Regions from separate parts of the Micromonospora sp. NPDC049139 genome, predicted to be linked through region 2. Evidence: riboswitches for the same ligand, from Rfam matches in the RefSeq annotation. Region 2 holds a riboswitch; each other region holds the start of a gene.
What was found. A riboswitch is a leader RNA that binds a small molecule or an ion and turns the genes downstream of it on or off. The one in region 2 is predicted to bind cyclic di-AMP.
Positions count from the first base shown of each region.

Region 1 (3,195 bases), on a different contig from region 2:
CTGCACCCGGGCGAGTTCGTGCTCGCCTCGACGCTGGAGGTGATCTCCCTCGGCGACCAGCTCGCCGGGCGGCTGGAGGGCAAGTCGAGCCTGGGACGGCTCGGCCTGCTCACCCACTCCACCGCGGGCTTCATCGACCCGGGCTTCTCCGGCCACGTGACACTGGAGCTGTCCAACGTGGCCAACCTGCCCATCACCCTCTGGCCGGGCATGAAGATCGGTCAGCTCTGCATCTTCCGGCTCTCGTCGCCGGCCGAGCACCCGTACGGCTCGGCCGTCTACGGCTCGCGCTACCAGGGGCAGCGCGGCCCGACCCCGAGCCGCTCCTGGCAGCACTGGCGCACCTGGCCGACCCGCTGACCCGACGGCCGCCTGTTAGGAAGGGGCCCTTCCTCTACCGAATGCGTTAGGAAGGGCCCCTTCCTTACACCTCAGCCGGGGCGGCCGTAACTGTGGATCGGGCCGTCGTCGACCTTCTTCATCTTGACCGGCACCCCGGCTCGGGAGGCGTGCACCACCCAGCCCCCGCCGACGTACATGCCGACGTGGTGCAGGTCGCTGTAGTAGAAGACCAGGTCTCCCGGGCGCAGCTCGCCCCGGGTGACGGTCGCGGTGACCCGGCGCTGCTGCGCGGCGTTGTGCGGGAGCGATACCCCGGCCTTCGCCCAGGCGGCGAGCATCAGGCCCGAGCAGTCGTACGCGTTCGGGCCCTCGGCGCCCCAGACGTAGGGCTTGCCGATCTGGGCGCAGGCGAACTTGACCGCGGTGCCGGCACCGCCACCCGGGTAGCTGGCCGGGCAGGGGGCGGGGCGCAGCGAACCGCCGCCGCCGCTGCCGTAGATCCGCAGCCGCAGCTTCTGCAGCCGGTCGATCTCGGCGTTGATCTGTTTCTTCTTCGCGGCGAGCTGGGCCTCCGTCCGGCCGAGTTGGACGACCATCTCGTCGAGCGGGGCCTTCTTCTCGGCCAGCCGGTCGCGCAGCTCGGCGACCTGCCGCACGTCCTGCTGCTGGTGCTGGGCGAACCGGTCGAGCAGTTCGAGCTGGCCGACCATCTGGTCGGGCGAGCGGCTGCCCAGCAGGGCGTTGACGGCGGAGACGTTCTCGCCCTTGTAGGCGCGGACGGCCAGCGCGCTGACCTCCTCCATCGCCTGCTCGACCTGCCGTTCCAAGGGCTCGATCTGCTTGGCGAGGGCGTCGGCCTGCCTGCGCTTGGCGGCCAGGTCCTGGCGGGTGGCGTTGTGCCGTTCGATGATCGGTTCGAGCTTGTTCCAGTCCTCGTCGATCTGGCGCTCGATCTCGGCGACCGTCGGTTCGGCGTGGGCCGCCGTGGCGCCGCCGGTCAGGACGACGGCGAACGCGGCCAAGGCGGCGAGGGCGGTGGTGCAGCGGTACCAGCGTGGGCGCGGCGCAGCCGTCGTCGGGCCGGCGGGTGCCGACCGTGCCGACGGTGGCCGCGGGGCATGGTGTGCCACCGGGCTCCGTACTCCTTCTTCCCGTACCGCCTACCGGGTTAGCTGACGGGTTCGGGCGGGAAGGGGACGCCCTACCGCAGGTGCTGCGGATTCACCCCGGGGTACCTGGGTCCCCGGCTCGCTCGGGAGCGACTCGGCGGTGTCGGACCGTTACCGCCCCGGATGGACGGACTGTCGCCGGCCGACGAATGACCAGAGTAGAGATGGTCGTTATCGATCCGCAACCCATCGCGCCGTGACACACCGTACTCATGCGGGCCGGTGGAGCGTGTCACTCGGGGCGACGAAATTTTCCTTCTTCGGTAAGTGACGCATGGAAAGGTATTGACCGGAGGTGGCGCCCGGGGCGAAGGTGGCCCCACATTCGCCCGTCCGACCTGGGGGTCTGATGCACCTGTCAGCGACATCGAGGAGCAGACGCGTCCTGCTGGCCGCCGCCGTGGCGGCCGCCCTGGCGGCGACGCCGCTCACCGCCGCCGGAACCGCCGCCGCCGCGCCGACGACCGACCGGCAGCAGCAGTACGCCGCCGCGGCGGCGGAGTACGGCGTGCCGGAGAGCGTCCTGCTCGGAGTCTCCTACCTGCAGTCCCGCTGGGACACCAACGCCGGAACGCCGAGCACCAGCGGCGGCTTCGGACCGATGCACCTCACCGACGCGGAGTACGTCGCCGCCCTGCCCGGGGGTACCCACCACGACGACGGCACCGAGGACCCGCGGGGCGACGACTCCCGCCCGTCCCTGGCCGAGGCGCACGAGCCACCGGACACCCCGCCGCCCGCCGAGGCCTCGCTGCGGACGCTCGACGCCGCCGCCGAGCTGACCGGCGCCAGCGAGGAGGCGCTGCGGACGGACGTCACGGCGAACATCCGGGGCGGCGCGGCGCTGCTGGCCGCGTACCAGAAGCAGATCGGCGCCCCGGTCGGCGCCGACACCGACCCGGCGGCCTGGTACGGCGCGGTGGCCCGCTACTCCGGCGCGGACAGCGCCGACGCCGCGGCGGCCTTCGCCAACGAGGTGTACGCCACCATCGGCGCCGGCGACAGCCGGCTGACCGACGACGGACAGCGGGTCACCCTCGCCGCCCGCGCGGTGCAGCCGGAACGCTCCTGGCTCGACCAGCTGGGCCTGCGCAAGGTCGCCCGGCCCGACGGGCTGGAGTGCCCCGACACGATCTCCTGCGAGTGGATCCCGGCGCCCTACGTGCAGTACGGCCCGGCCGTGGGTGACTACGGCAACCACGACCTCGCCGACCGGCCGGCCCAGCAGAAGATCGAGTACATCGTCATCCACGACACCGAGGGCTACTTCGGGCCCAGCGTCAACCTCGTCAAGGACCCGAGGCGGGTGGGCTGGCACTACACCCTGCGCTCGGTGGACGGCCACATCGCCCAGCACATCAAGACCAAGAACGTCGGCTGGCACGCCGGCAACTGGTACGTGAACGCCAAGTCCATCGGCCTGGAGCACGAGGGCTTCGCGGGGCACGGCACCTGGTACACCGAGGCGATGTACCGCACCTCCGCCAAGCTGGTCCGCCACCTGGCGCTGCGGTACAACATCCCGCTGGACCGGCAGCACATCGTCGGTCACGACAACGTCCCCGGCACCGTCGCCTCGACCGTGCGCGGCATGCACTGGGACCCGGGCCCGTACTGGGACTGGTCGCACTACTTCGACCTGCTCAAGGCGCCGTTCACGTCGACCGCCACGCCGCAGACGGGG
Region 1 is NZ_JBVJHK010000007.1:4,834-8,028, forward strand. It holds gene dcd (dCTP deaminase) at 1-360, shown strand, start outside; gene ACZ6Q9_RS14995 (C40 family peptidase) at 432-1,472, opposite strand; cyclic di-AMP (ydaO/yuaA leader) riboswitch at 1,485-1,621, opposite strand; gene ACZ6Q9_RS15000 (N-acetylmuramoyl-L-alanine amidase) at 1,861-3,195, shown strand, end outside.
Region 1: another riboswitch for cyclic di-AMP. It lies ahead of ACZ6Q9_RS14995 (C40 family peptidase); the one in region 2 lies ahead of ACZ6Q9_RS28985 (coiled-coil domain-containing protein).

Region 2 (3,195 bases):
CGTGGTCGACGAGTCGCAGGACGTCTCGCCGATGCAGTGGCGCATGATCGGCCGGCGCGGCCGGCTGGCCTCGTGGACGGTGGTGGGCGACCCGGCGCAGACGGCGTGGACGGGCGACCCGGAGGAGCTGACCCGGGCCCGGGACCAGGCGCTGGGCCGGCGCAAGCGGCACCACTTCACCCTGACCACGAACTACCGCAACTCGGCGGAGATCTTCGCGGTGGCGGCGGCCGAGATCCGCCGGCTGCACCCGGACCTCCCGCTGCCCAGGGCGGTGCGCTCCACCGGCGTCGATCCGGTCGAGCTGGTGGTGCCGCCGGCGGAGCTGGAGACCGCCGTGGTGACGGCGGCCACGGCGCTGCTGGCCGAGGTGGAGGGCACCGTGGGCGTGATCACCCCGGTGCCCCGCCGGGACGAGGTGGCCGGGTGGCTGGGCGGGCTGGGCGCGCCGCGCCTGCAGGTGGTGACCAGCCTGGAGGCCAAGGGCATGGAGTACGACGGCGTGGTCCTGGTCGCCCCGGGTGAGATCCGGGCCGACCCGGGTTCGGGCGTACGGACGCTCTACGTCGCGCTGTCGCGGGCCACCCAGCGGCTGACCACCGTCGACCCGACCGGCTGAGTCGTCCCGGCCGCCGCCGGGCAGTCACTTGCACATATTGCGATGTGAGCATAGATTGAACCGGGTCCGGACGGGTGACGGAAGGTGGGCGCGTGGGTGCAGGTCATGACCACCACCACGGGTCGGTCGCGAATGCCGCGCACCGCCACCGGGGCCGCCTCTGGGCGGCGTTCGCGCTGCTCGGCGCCCTGATGGTGGTGGAGGCGGTGGCCGCCTTCCGCACCGGCTCGCTGGCCCTGCTGAGCGACGCCGGGCACATGTTCACCGACGTGCTCGGCATCGGCATGGCGCTCGCGGCGATCACCGCGACCCGGCGCGCCGGCGCGGACCCGCAGCGCACCTTCGGCCTCTACCGGCTGGAGGTGCTGGCCGCCCTGGCCAACGCCGTGCTGCTCTCCGGCGTCGCGGTCTACGTGGTCGTCGAGGCCGTACGCCGGTTCGGCGACCCGCCGGAGGTGCTCGCCGGCCCGATGCTCGCGGTCGCCGTGCTCGGCCTGCTCGCCAACGTGGCCGCCTTCGCCCTGCTGCGGTCCGGGGCGAAGGAGAGCATCAACATGCAGGGCGCATACCTGGAGGTGCTGGGCGACCTGCTGGGCTCACTCGGCGTGATCGGCGCGGCCCTGCTGATCGCCGTCACCGACTGGTGGTGGGCGGACCCGCTGGTCGCGGTGGCCATCGGGCTGTTCATCCTGCCCCGCACCTGGCGGCTCGGGCGCGCCGCGCTGCGCATCCTGGTGCAGGCCGCGCCGGAGCACCTCGAGGTCGCCAGGGTGCACGACCGGCTGGCCGCCGTGCCCGGCGTGGCCGAGGTGCACGACCTGCACGTCTGGACGCTGACCTCCGGGATGGAGGTGGCCTCGGCGCACCTGACCATGGCGCCGGGCGCGGAGGTCGGCGCGGTGCTCACCGCAGCCCGGACGGCCCTGCACGAGGACTTCCAGATCGAGCACGCGACGTTGCAGATCGAGCCGGGGGCGTCTCCCGGGGCCTGCGGGTCGGTTGAGTGGTAATGAGCACAGCCTTAAATCTGGGAGAGTATTGTTGACTTATGCCGGATTTGACGGTAAGCGGACAGGCACCCTCAGTCACCTGCGCTGCACCAGTCACACCGGCACCGGTAGGCTCGGTTCCGGCCTCCGCCAGGCGGCACCCACCGGTGCCGGCGGTGGCCGCCGCCTAATCGCCCGGCGGGGCGAACCGGGGAACCAAGTTCGTGGGGTGCATCCGCGTCAGCGGTAGGGATCTTCCGTCCCGAACCCGTCAGCTAACCCGGTCGGCGGCTGACGGAAGGACACGTGTATGCCAGTGATGGCACCTGTACGACGACGCGCCGCCCGGTTGGCGGCCCTGATCGCCGTGACGCTCACCCTCGGCGCCGCGGTCGCCCCGGTCACCACCGCCCCCGCGGCGGCCGCCTCCCGGGCCGGCCTGCTCGCCGCAGCCCCCGGCCAGGACCAGGAGGGCGGCACGCCCGCCCTGCGGGCCCAGCTCGAAGCCGCCAGCAAGGGCTACCTGGACGCCAAGCGGGCGCTGGACACGTCGGTCAAACGGCAGCAGCAGCTCGCCACGCAGCTCAAGACGACCGAGAGCGAGCTGACCGAGCGGAGCAGCAAGGTCGGCGAGATCGCCGGGGTGGCCTACCGGACCGGCCGGCTGGGGGTGGTGTCCGCCCTGCTCAACAGCAGCTCGCCGGACGGCTTCATGGACCGGGCCGCCGCTCTCGACGCGGTGGCCGCCAACGAGGACCGGGCGCTCCGCGAGCTCCAGGAGACCCGTGACCAGGCCGCCCGCACCAAGCTGGCCCTGGACGGCGAGATCCGGGAGCAGCGCAAGCAGGTCACGCTGATGGCCAAGCGCAAGGACCAGGCGGAGCGGGCGCTGACGGTGGCCAACCGGTCGCAGTCGAGCGGCGGCGGGCCGGGCGGCAGCTCCACCGCGACGGCGAAGCCGGCGCCGCGCAACTCCGACGGGTCCTGGCCGTCCGAGTCGTGCAGCGTCAACGACCCCACCCCCGCCAACGGTTGCATCACCCCGCGCACCCTGCACGCGCTCAACCAGGCCAAGGCGTCCGGCTTCACCCGCTACGTCTCCTGCTACCGCCCCGGCGGCTCCGGCGAGCACCCCAAGGGCCGGGCCTGCGACTTCGCGGCTCAGAAGAGCGGGTTCGGGGGCGACGCCACCGGCGGCGACAGGACGTACGGCAACAACCTGGCGACGTACTTCGTCAAGAACGCCGACCGGCTCGCCGTGCTCTACGTGATCTGGTACAGGCAGATCTGGCTGCCCAGCAGCGGATGGAAGTCGTACAGCGGCGCCAACGGCGACCCGTCCAGCGACCACACCAACCACGTGCACCTGTCGGTCTACTGACGCCCCGGCCCCGGTGACCCGCTCGCGGGTCGCCGGGGCGACCGCCTTCCCGCCGCCACCTCCCCGGCCGACGGCCGGGCATGCCGCCGTGTCGTCGATGCCCGGCTCAGGCGGGCGGTGACTCCGGCGGGTGCCCGCCCAGGGCGACGCCGAGCCGGGCCGCCAGCCCCAGGTGGGCGGCGCGCGCCTGGCTGAAGGCGTAGCCG
Region 2 is NZ_JBVJHK010000022.1:102,807-106,001, reverse strand. It holds gene ACZ6Q9_RS28995 (HelD family protein) at 1-619, shown strand, start outside; gene ACZ6Q9_RS28990 (cation diffusion facilitator family transporter) at 712-1,629, shown strand; cyclic di-AMP (ydaO/yuaA leader) riboswitch at 1,783-1,914, shown strand; gene ACZ6Q9_RS28985 (coiled-coil domain-containing protein) at 1,928-2,989, shown strand; gene ACZ6Q9_RS28980 (SRPBCC family protein) at 3,096-3,195, opposite strand, start outside.

Region 3 (3,195 bases), on a different contig from region 2:
CCCAACCAGGACGCCGGGCACCGTGCCGCGGTCGCGGACGGGCAGCACCCGTTCGCGGTGATCGTCGGTTGCTCCGACTCCCGGCTCGCCGCGGAGATCATCTTTGACCGCGGCCTCGGCGACCTCTTCGTGGTACGCACCGCCGGGCACACGGTCGGCCCCGAGGTGCTGGGCAGCGTCGAGTACGCCGTGACGGTCCTGCGCACACCGCTGGTGGTGGTGCTCGGGCACGACTCCTGCGGGGCGGTCCAGGCGGCCCGTACGGCGGACGCCACCGGCACGTCCCCGGCCGGGCACCTGGGCGCCGTGGTGGACGCCGTGGTGCCCAGCCTGCGCCGCGCCGCCGCCGAGGGCGTGGACGACATCGACCGCATCGTCGACATCCACATCGCGCAGACCGTCGAGGCGATGCTGGACAGGTCGGCCGTGCTCGCCGCCGAGGTGGCCGCCGGGCGCTGCGCCGTCGTGGGCATGTCGTACCGGCTGGCGGCCGGCGAGGCTCGGGCGGTGACCGCCGTGTCCGCCGGCGAGGCGCGGGGGAGCGCCGAGGTGGCCAACGGGTCGGGCGCGGTCGACGGGGCGCAGCCTGCCGTCAGTGCCGCCCTCGCCTGACCCGTTCCTTCGCTCGGCCCGGGACGCCGACGCCCGTCGACGGGGGCCAACGGACGCCGAGTGGGCCTCAACCGCCCACGGGTCCCAGAAGCGCCGAGAGCGCCGACCGGGCCCACAGCTGTCCGGACCGGGCCGCGCGACGCCGGAGCGGGTCGTAGAGACGCCTTACAGATGCCGGCAGGGCCCAGAGACGCCGACAGGGCCGCCCCGCAGGCGCGGGGCGGCCCTGTCGTTGGCTGCGTCAGAGCAGGGATACGTGCACGTGGTCCGTATGGTTCGACGGGCCGCTGTAGGACTTCCAGCCGGTCGCCGGGAACCAGATCTGCCGGTTCCAGATCACGTAGTAGATGCCGAGCCGGTCGGCGTTGCGGACCAGGAACGCGGTCAGGTTGTTGCCGTACATGTAGGTGTCGTCGTTGTGCCAGGGGGAGAAGCCGCTTCTCTGCAGCGACCAGTCGCAGGCCCGGCCCTTCGGATGCTCGTACGGCCCGCCGGAGCGGTAACAGCCGACGAAGCGGTTGAAGCCGGCCCGCTTGACCTCCTTGTACATGTGCAGGGTGCGCGCGGTGATGCAGCCGGAGGTGGTGGGGTCGTTCTCGGTGCAGGACAGGGGCTTCCAGTCGCCGTCGGCGGTACGACCCGGTGCCATCCGGGCCACCGGCGAGGTGGCGACCACCTTGCCGCCGGTCAGCCCTCTGCCGCCGACCAGTGCGAGCGCCTTCTCCGCGTCGCGCTTGCCGCGGGCCATCTCGTTGGTCAGCTTCTGCTGCTCGCGGACCTCGGCATCGAGCGCCAGCTTGGCCTGCTCGGCGCGGGTCTTGACCGCGTTCACCTCGGCGAGCTTCTTGGCATTGACCAGGTTCAGCTCGTCGAGGGCGGCGGCGCGCTTGACGAACGAGTCGGGGCTGGCGGTGTCCAGCAGCATCGACACCGCGCCGATCCGCCCGGTCCGGTAGGACTGGGCGGCGATCTGGCTCACCTGCGGGGCCAGTGCTGCCAGGTCGGCCTGCGCCCGGTCGACCTCCAGGGCCAGTTCCAGTTGGCGCTTCTTCGACTTCGCGAGCTTCGCCTTGGCCTGGACGTAGCTGCGGTTCCGCGTCTCGATCAGGTCGTTGAGCAGCTTGGGCTCGTCGTCCCCGTGGCCGGAGGGTTGGGCCGGTGGGGTGGGTGCGGCCGCCGCCGGGAGAGGCCCGGCGAAGACGGCCAGGGCGGCGATCACGGCCACCACAGGTGTCAACCAGCGGCGTAGGGGTGCCGTCACAGTTTTCCCTTCCGTCGACCGCCGACCGGGTTAGCTGACGGGTTCGGGGCGGAAGTGGCCCCTACCGCTGTCGCGGATTCACCCCACGTGCCTGGGTCCCCGGCTCGCCTGGCGGCGATTGGGCGGCGGCACCGCAGGCGCCGCTGCGCGCCTTCGGCGGTGACCGGCAGCGAGGTTACCCGAGAGCCCTCCCGGGGATCTACGTCCCTAAGCCGACTAAATGCGTTATTTCGTAACGGCGGAGGGTGACCAGTGACGCGTTTATCAGGCGGGACGTCCTGATCGGTCACGCTGAGGAGTTTCACCATGCGGTGTCCGTGCTCCCGTGTCGGTCGGGCCACCCGGCGGGGGCGGCGGAGGGGGTGCTTCCGGCGCGCGGCCCGCTGAGGGCCTCCAGCGCCTCGGACCGGTCGGCCGCCGGCCGGGGGGCCGGCGGGGTCGGGAGTGCGCCGCGGTCGGCGGACTCCCCGCCGCGCCGGCCGGCCGTGGTCACCACGGCCGCGAGCCCGGTGGTCAGCGGCACGGCGGCGATCAGGCCCAGGGTGGCGACCGCGCTGCGGACGATCTCCTGGGCCAGGAACTCGCTGGTCAGGATCTGGCTCACCGCCCGGGAGTCGGCGGTCAGCAGGAGCAGCACCGGCAGCGAGGCCCCGGCGTACGCCAGCACGATGGTGTTCACCGTCGAGGCGATGTGCGCGCGGCCGACCCGGGTGGCCGCGCGGTACAGCTGCATCCGGGACAGCCCCGGGTTGGCGTGCGCCAGCTCGGTGACCGTCGCGGCCTGTGTCACGGTGACGTCGTCGAGCACGCCGAGCGAGCCGATGATGATCCCGGCGAGCAGCAGGCCGTGCAGGTCGACGTCGGCCTGGAACATCGACAGCGTGGTGGCGTCCTCGGTGCCGAACCCGGTCAGGTGGGTCGCCGCGGTGGCGATCGTGCCGAGCACGCCCGTCAGCACCAGGCTGCCCAGCGTGCCGAGCACGGCGACCGAGGTCTGCGCGGTCACCCCGTGCGTCAGGTAGAGCACCACGAACATGATCAGTGCCGCGCCGACGACCGCGACCAGCAGCGGTGGGCTGCCGGCGCTGATGCCGGGCAGCACGAAGGTCAGCAGGATGGCGAAGCTGGCCGCTAGGCCGGCCAGCGCCGCGAGCCCCCGCCACCGCCCGAACGCGACGATCGCGGCGGCGAACAGCACCACCAGCCAGAGCAGCGGCTTGCCGCGCTGGTGCTCGGCGATGTTGTAGGCGCTCGCCGAGGGGTCGGCGGGATCGGTGAGCTGGACCAGGATGATCTCGTCGCCGACCGCGACCGTCGGCGCC
Region 3 is NZ_JBVJHK010000017.1:128,220-131,414, reverse strand. It holds gene ACZ6Q9_RS25550 (carbonic anhydrase) at 1-612, shown strand, start outside; gene ACZ6Q9_RS25545 (coiled-coil domain-containing protein) at 854-1,873, opposite strand; cyclic di-AMP (ydaO/yuaA leader) riboswitch at 1,877-2,008, opposite strand; gene ACZ6Q9_RS25540 (YibE/F family protein) at 2,175-3,195, opposite strand, start outside.
Region 3: another riboswitch for cyclic di-AMP. It lies ahead of ACZ6Q9_RS25545 (coiled-coil domain-containing protein); the one in region 2 lies ahead of ACZ6Q9_RS28985 (coiled-coil domain-containing protein).

Region 4 (3,195 bases), on a different contig from region 2:
CGGGCCTGGCGGGCGTACGACGAGGCGGAGACCGCCGCCCGCCGCCTCACCGGGGCCGCCGCCCTGCCCGCCCCGCGCACGCCGCGCACGCCCGCCGAGTACGCCGCCCGCGAGCGCTGGCTGCACCATGCGGCGGTGGCGGCCCACTGGCGCGGCGACCTCTCCACCCGCCAACTCCGCGAGGTGTTCGGCCGCCGGGCCGGCTGGGATCCCCGCCGGCACCCGGTCGAGCAGGAGATCGCGCTGGCCCGGGCGGTACGCGACGCGAAGCGGGCCGCCCACCGGGCCGCCGCCGAGCGGGAACGGGCGGCGTGGCGGGACGCCGACCTGGCCGCCGAGGCGGCGCGGGCCCTGGCCGGGGAGGCGTACGCCGCAGCGGTCCGGCTCCGGCCGGGCCGGCTCCCGGCGGCCCGGCCGGTGTCCGCCGGGCGTCGGCCCGCGCTCGCCGCGCGCTGGCGGCCCGCGCGGGTGGGCTGACACCGCCGGGCAATTTCGTGACGCCGGTCATAGCGGCGCCGAACCGGTCATCCGGCGCGGCCCGGCCGATTCCCGCCGACGATTCCGCGCCGATGTCCGCCGCTCGTCCGGTTGTCGACGCAAGGTGCGTCGGGAAACGGTCGTCCCATTGAGTCGCGTCAGTGCCGAACTGACCGCAAAAAAAGTCCGAAGATCAAGGTTTAGGCAGGTGGGAGCGGGTTGGCAGGGCGCGGGCCGGCCAGTAGTGTCGGCCCGTCCGGTGCGGTAACCGATCGCAAGAGGCGACGCCGCGCCGACCCGCCTAATCGTGAACAGGCGAGCCGGGGACCCAGTGCAACATCGGGGTGAATCCGCGGGCCACGGCCCGCGGTAGGGCGTTCTTCCCGCCCGAATCCGTCAGCTAACCCGGTCGGCGGCGTCGGAAGGAGTTCCATCCCCGTGCAGCACCCACCCGCCCCCCGGTCGTTCCGGCGCCTCCACGGCGCCGCGGTGCCCGCGCTCGCCCGTCCGCACGCCGCGAGCTGACCCACCGGTCACCGCCCGTCGCCCGGCATCCCGGGCGCATCCCCTGAGTGGTCCACCACCGCCGGACGCCGTCCGCGCGGTCGGTCCCCCCTGCGCGGACCGGCGGCCGCTCACCCCCCGAGCCCGTGGAGGAAACCGTGAAGCACCACCTCAAGCGTCAGCTCCGTCGCCTCACGTCCGAGCGTCCGTACCAGGTGGCCGCCGCGTCGGCCGCGGCGCTCGTGCTCGCGTCGGGCACCGGCGCGTTGCTGGCCGGCACCGACGAGGCACCCGCCGCCGCACAGGCCCCGGTGGCCGTGAGCGAGCTGCGGGACGGCAGCGTCGCCTCGCGCGGCGACGCCCGCGTCGCGACCGCCCCGTCGACCGGCGCCCCGGCCGCGTCCAGCGCCGCTCCGTCGGCCAGCGCCACCAGCGCCGCCCCGAACCCGGATCTGACCCGCAAGCCGGAGCCGCCGAAGCCGCCGAAGGCGAAGTCCCTGGACTACGACTACCAGGCCCAGACCACCTTCTACAACTGCGGTCCGGCGGCCGTCCGGCACGCCCTCAGCGCCGCCGGAATCGCGCGCAGCCAGGACGCCCTCGGCGCCCAGCTGGGCACCGACGAGATGGGCACCGACTCGGCCGAGGACACCACCCGGGTGCTGAACGCGACGGTGAAGGGTGACCCGTACCGGACCCGGATGATCCCGGGCGGTGCCGCGACCCCGGCGCAGATGGACCAGCTCCAGGCCGACGTGGTCGCCGCCATCACGGACGGGCGGGGTGTCGTGGTGAACGTCGCCGGCAGCGCCACCGACACCGACGGCGGCTGGCACTCGTTCCCCGGCGGCCACTACATCGCCGTCGTGGGCTACCAGGACGAGGGCCGGCAGGTGAAGATCGCCGACTCGGCGAACCCGGCGACCGCGTCGTACTGGATGTCCACCATCGCCCTGGCGAACTGGGCTGCCACCCGCGGCTACTCCGCCTGAGAAAGACACCCGTCGGGCGTCGGCTCCCCACCCCGGGAGCCGGCGCCCGATGTCGTCTCCGGGTCACGGCCCTCGCCGGGGCGTACGGCGGGTGGCACACTGCGGCCTATGGCCGACGAATCGGGTGACCGGGACGGCCGGCGCGTCCTGCTGCTGCTGCACGGCATGGGCGCGACCGGGGACGTGTGGCTGCCCTGGGCGCCGCTGCTGGAGCGCCGGTGGGCGGGGCGGTGGCTGGCGCCGGACCTCGCCGGCCACGGCTGGTCGCCGCCGCTGTCGGCGTACTCGTTCGCCGGGCTGGCCGACCGGATCGCCGCGGGGCTCGCGGCGGGGGACCGGCTCGTCGTGCTGGGGCACTCCCTCGGCGGCGTGGTCGGGCTGGCGCTGGCCGCCCGCCGCGCCGGGCTGCCGGTCGACGCCGTGGTCGGGCTCGGCATCAAGGCCGTCTGGTCCCCGGCCGAGCTGGCGAAGGCCGGGGAGTTGGCCGCCCGACCGGTGACCTGGTTCGCCAGCCGGGACGAGGCGGCCCGCCGGTACCTGCGGGTGGCCGGCCTGACCGGGCTCTTCGCGCCGGACCACCCGGTGGTCGAGGCCGGGCTGCGGCAGGTCGACGGCCGCTGGCGGCTGGCGATGGACCCCGCCGCGTTCGGGGTGGGGGAGCCGGACCTGCGGGCCCTGCTGGCGGCGACGGACGTGCCGGTGCTGCTGGCCCGCGGCGAGCACGACCCCATGGTCACCGACGCCCAGCTCAAGGAGCTGGGCGTGCCGGTCGCCACCCTGCCCGGCCTGGGCCACAACGCCCACGTCGAGGCCCCCGAGGCCGTCCTGGAGCTGGTCGACCCGTACCGCTGACCCGCGAGAGGTGCCGGGCCGGTCAGGTGGTGGGGGAGAGGGTCGCCTCGTCCGGCTCGACCGGCAGGCCGGTCCCGCCGACGGCGCGCGGCGTCGGCGCGTTCCAGCCCGCGTCGAGCAGCCGCCGCGCGGCGTCCAGGAACGCCTCGGCGTACGACTCGGCCGGGAAGTCGCCCAGGTAGCGGCGCCGGGTGGCCCAGCGGGCGGCGGCGAGCGGGTCGGTGTCGAGCAGCGCGGCCAGCACCTCGTCCACGTTGGACATGTCGCGGCGCAGCACGTAGCCCGAGCCGGCCAGCGGGAACCGCTCGGCGAACCGGTCGCCCTCGTCGCCCATGTCGGTGACCGCGTACGGCTTGCCGGAGTAGAGGTA
Region 4 is NZ_JBVJHK010000009.1:208,645-211,839, reverse strand. It holds gene ACZ6Q9_RS18000 (hypothetical protein) at 1-477, shown strand, start outside; cyclic di-AMP (ydaO/yuaA leader) riboswitch at 766-907, shown strand; gene ACZ6Q9_RS17995 (C39 family peptidase) at 1,128-1,973, shown strand; gene ACZ6Q9_RS17990 (alpha/beta fold hydrolase) at 2,082-2,825, shown strand; gene ACZ6Q9_RS17985 (CDP-glycerol glycerophosphotransferase family protein) at 2,848-3,195, opposite strand, start outside.
Region 4: another riboswitch for cyclic di-AMP. It lies ahead of ACZ6Q9_RS17995 (C39 family peptidase); the one in region 2 lies ahead of ACZ6Q9_RS28985 (coiled-coil domain-containing protein).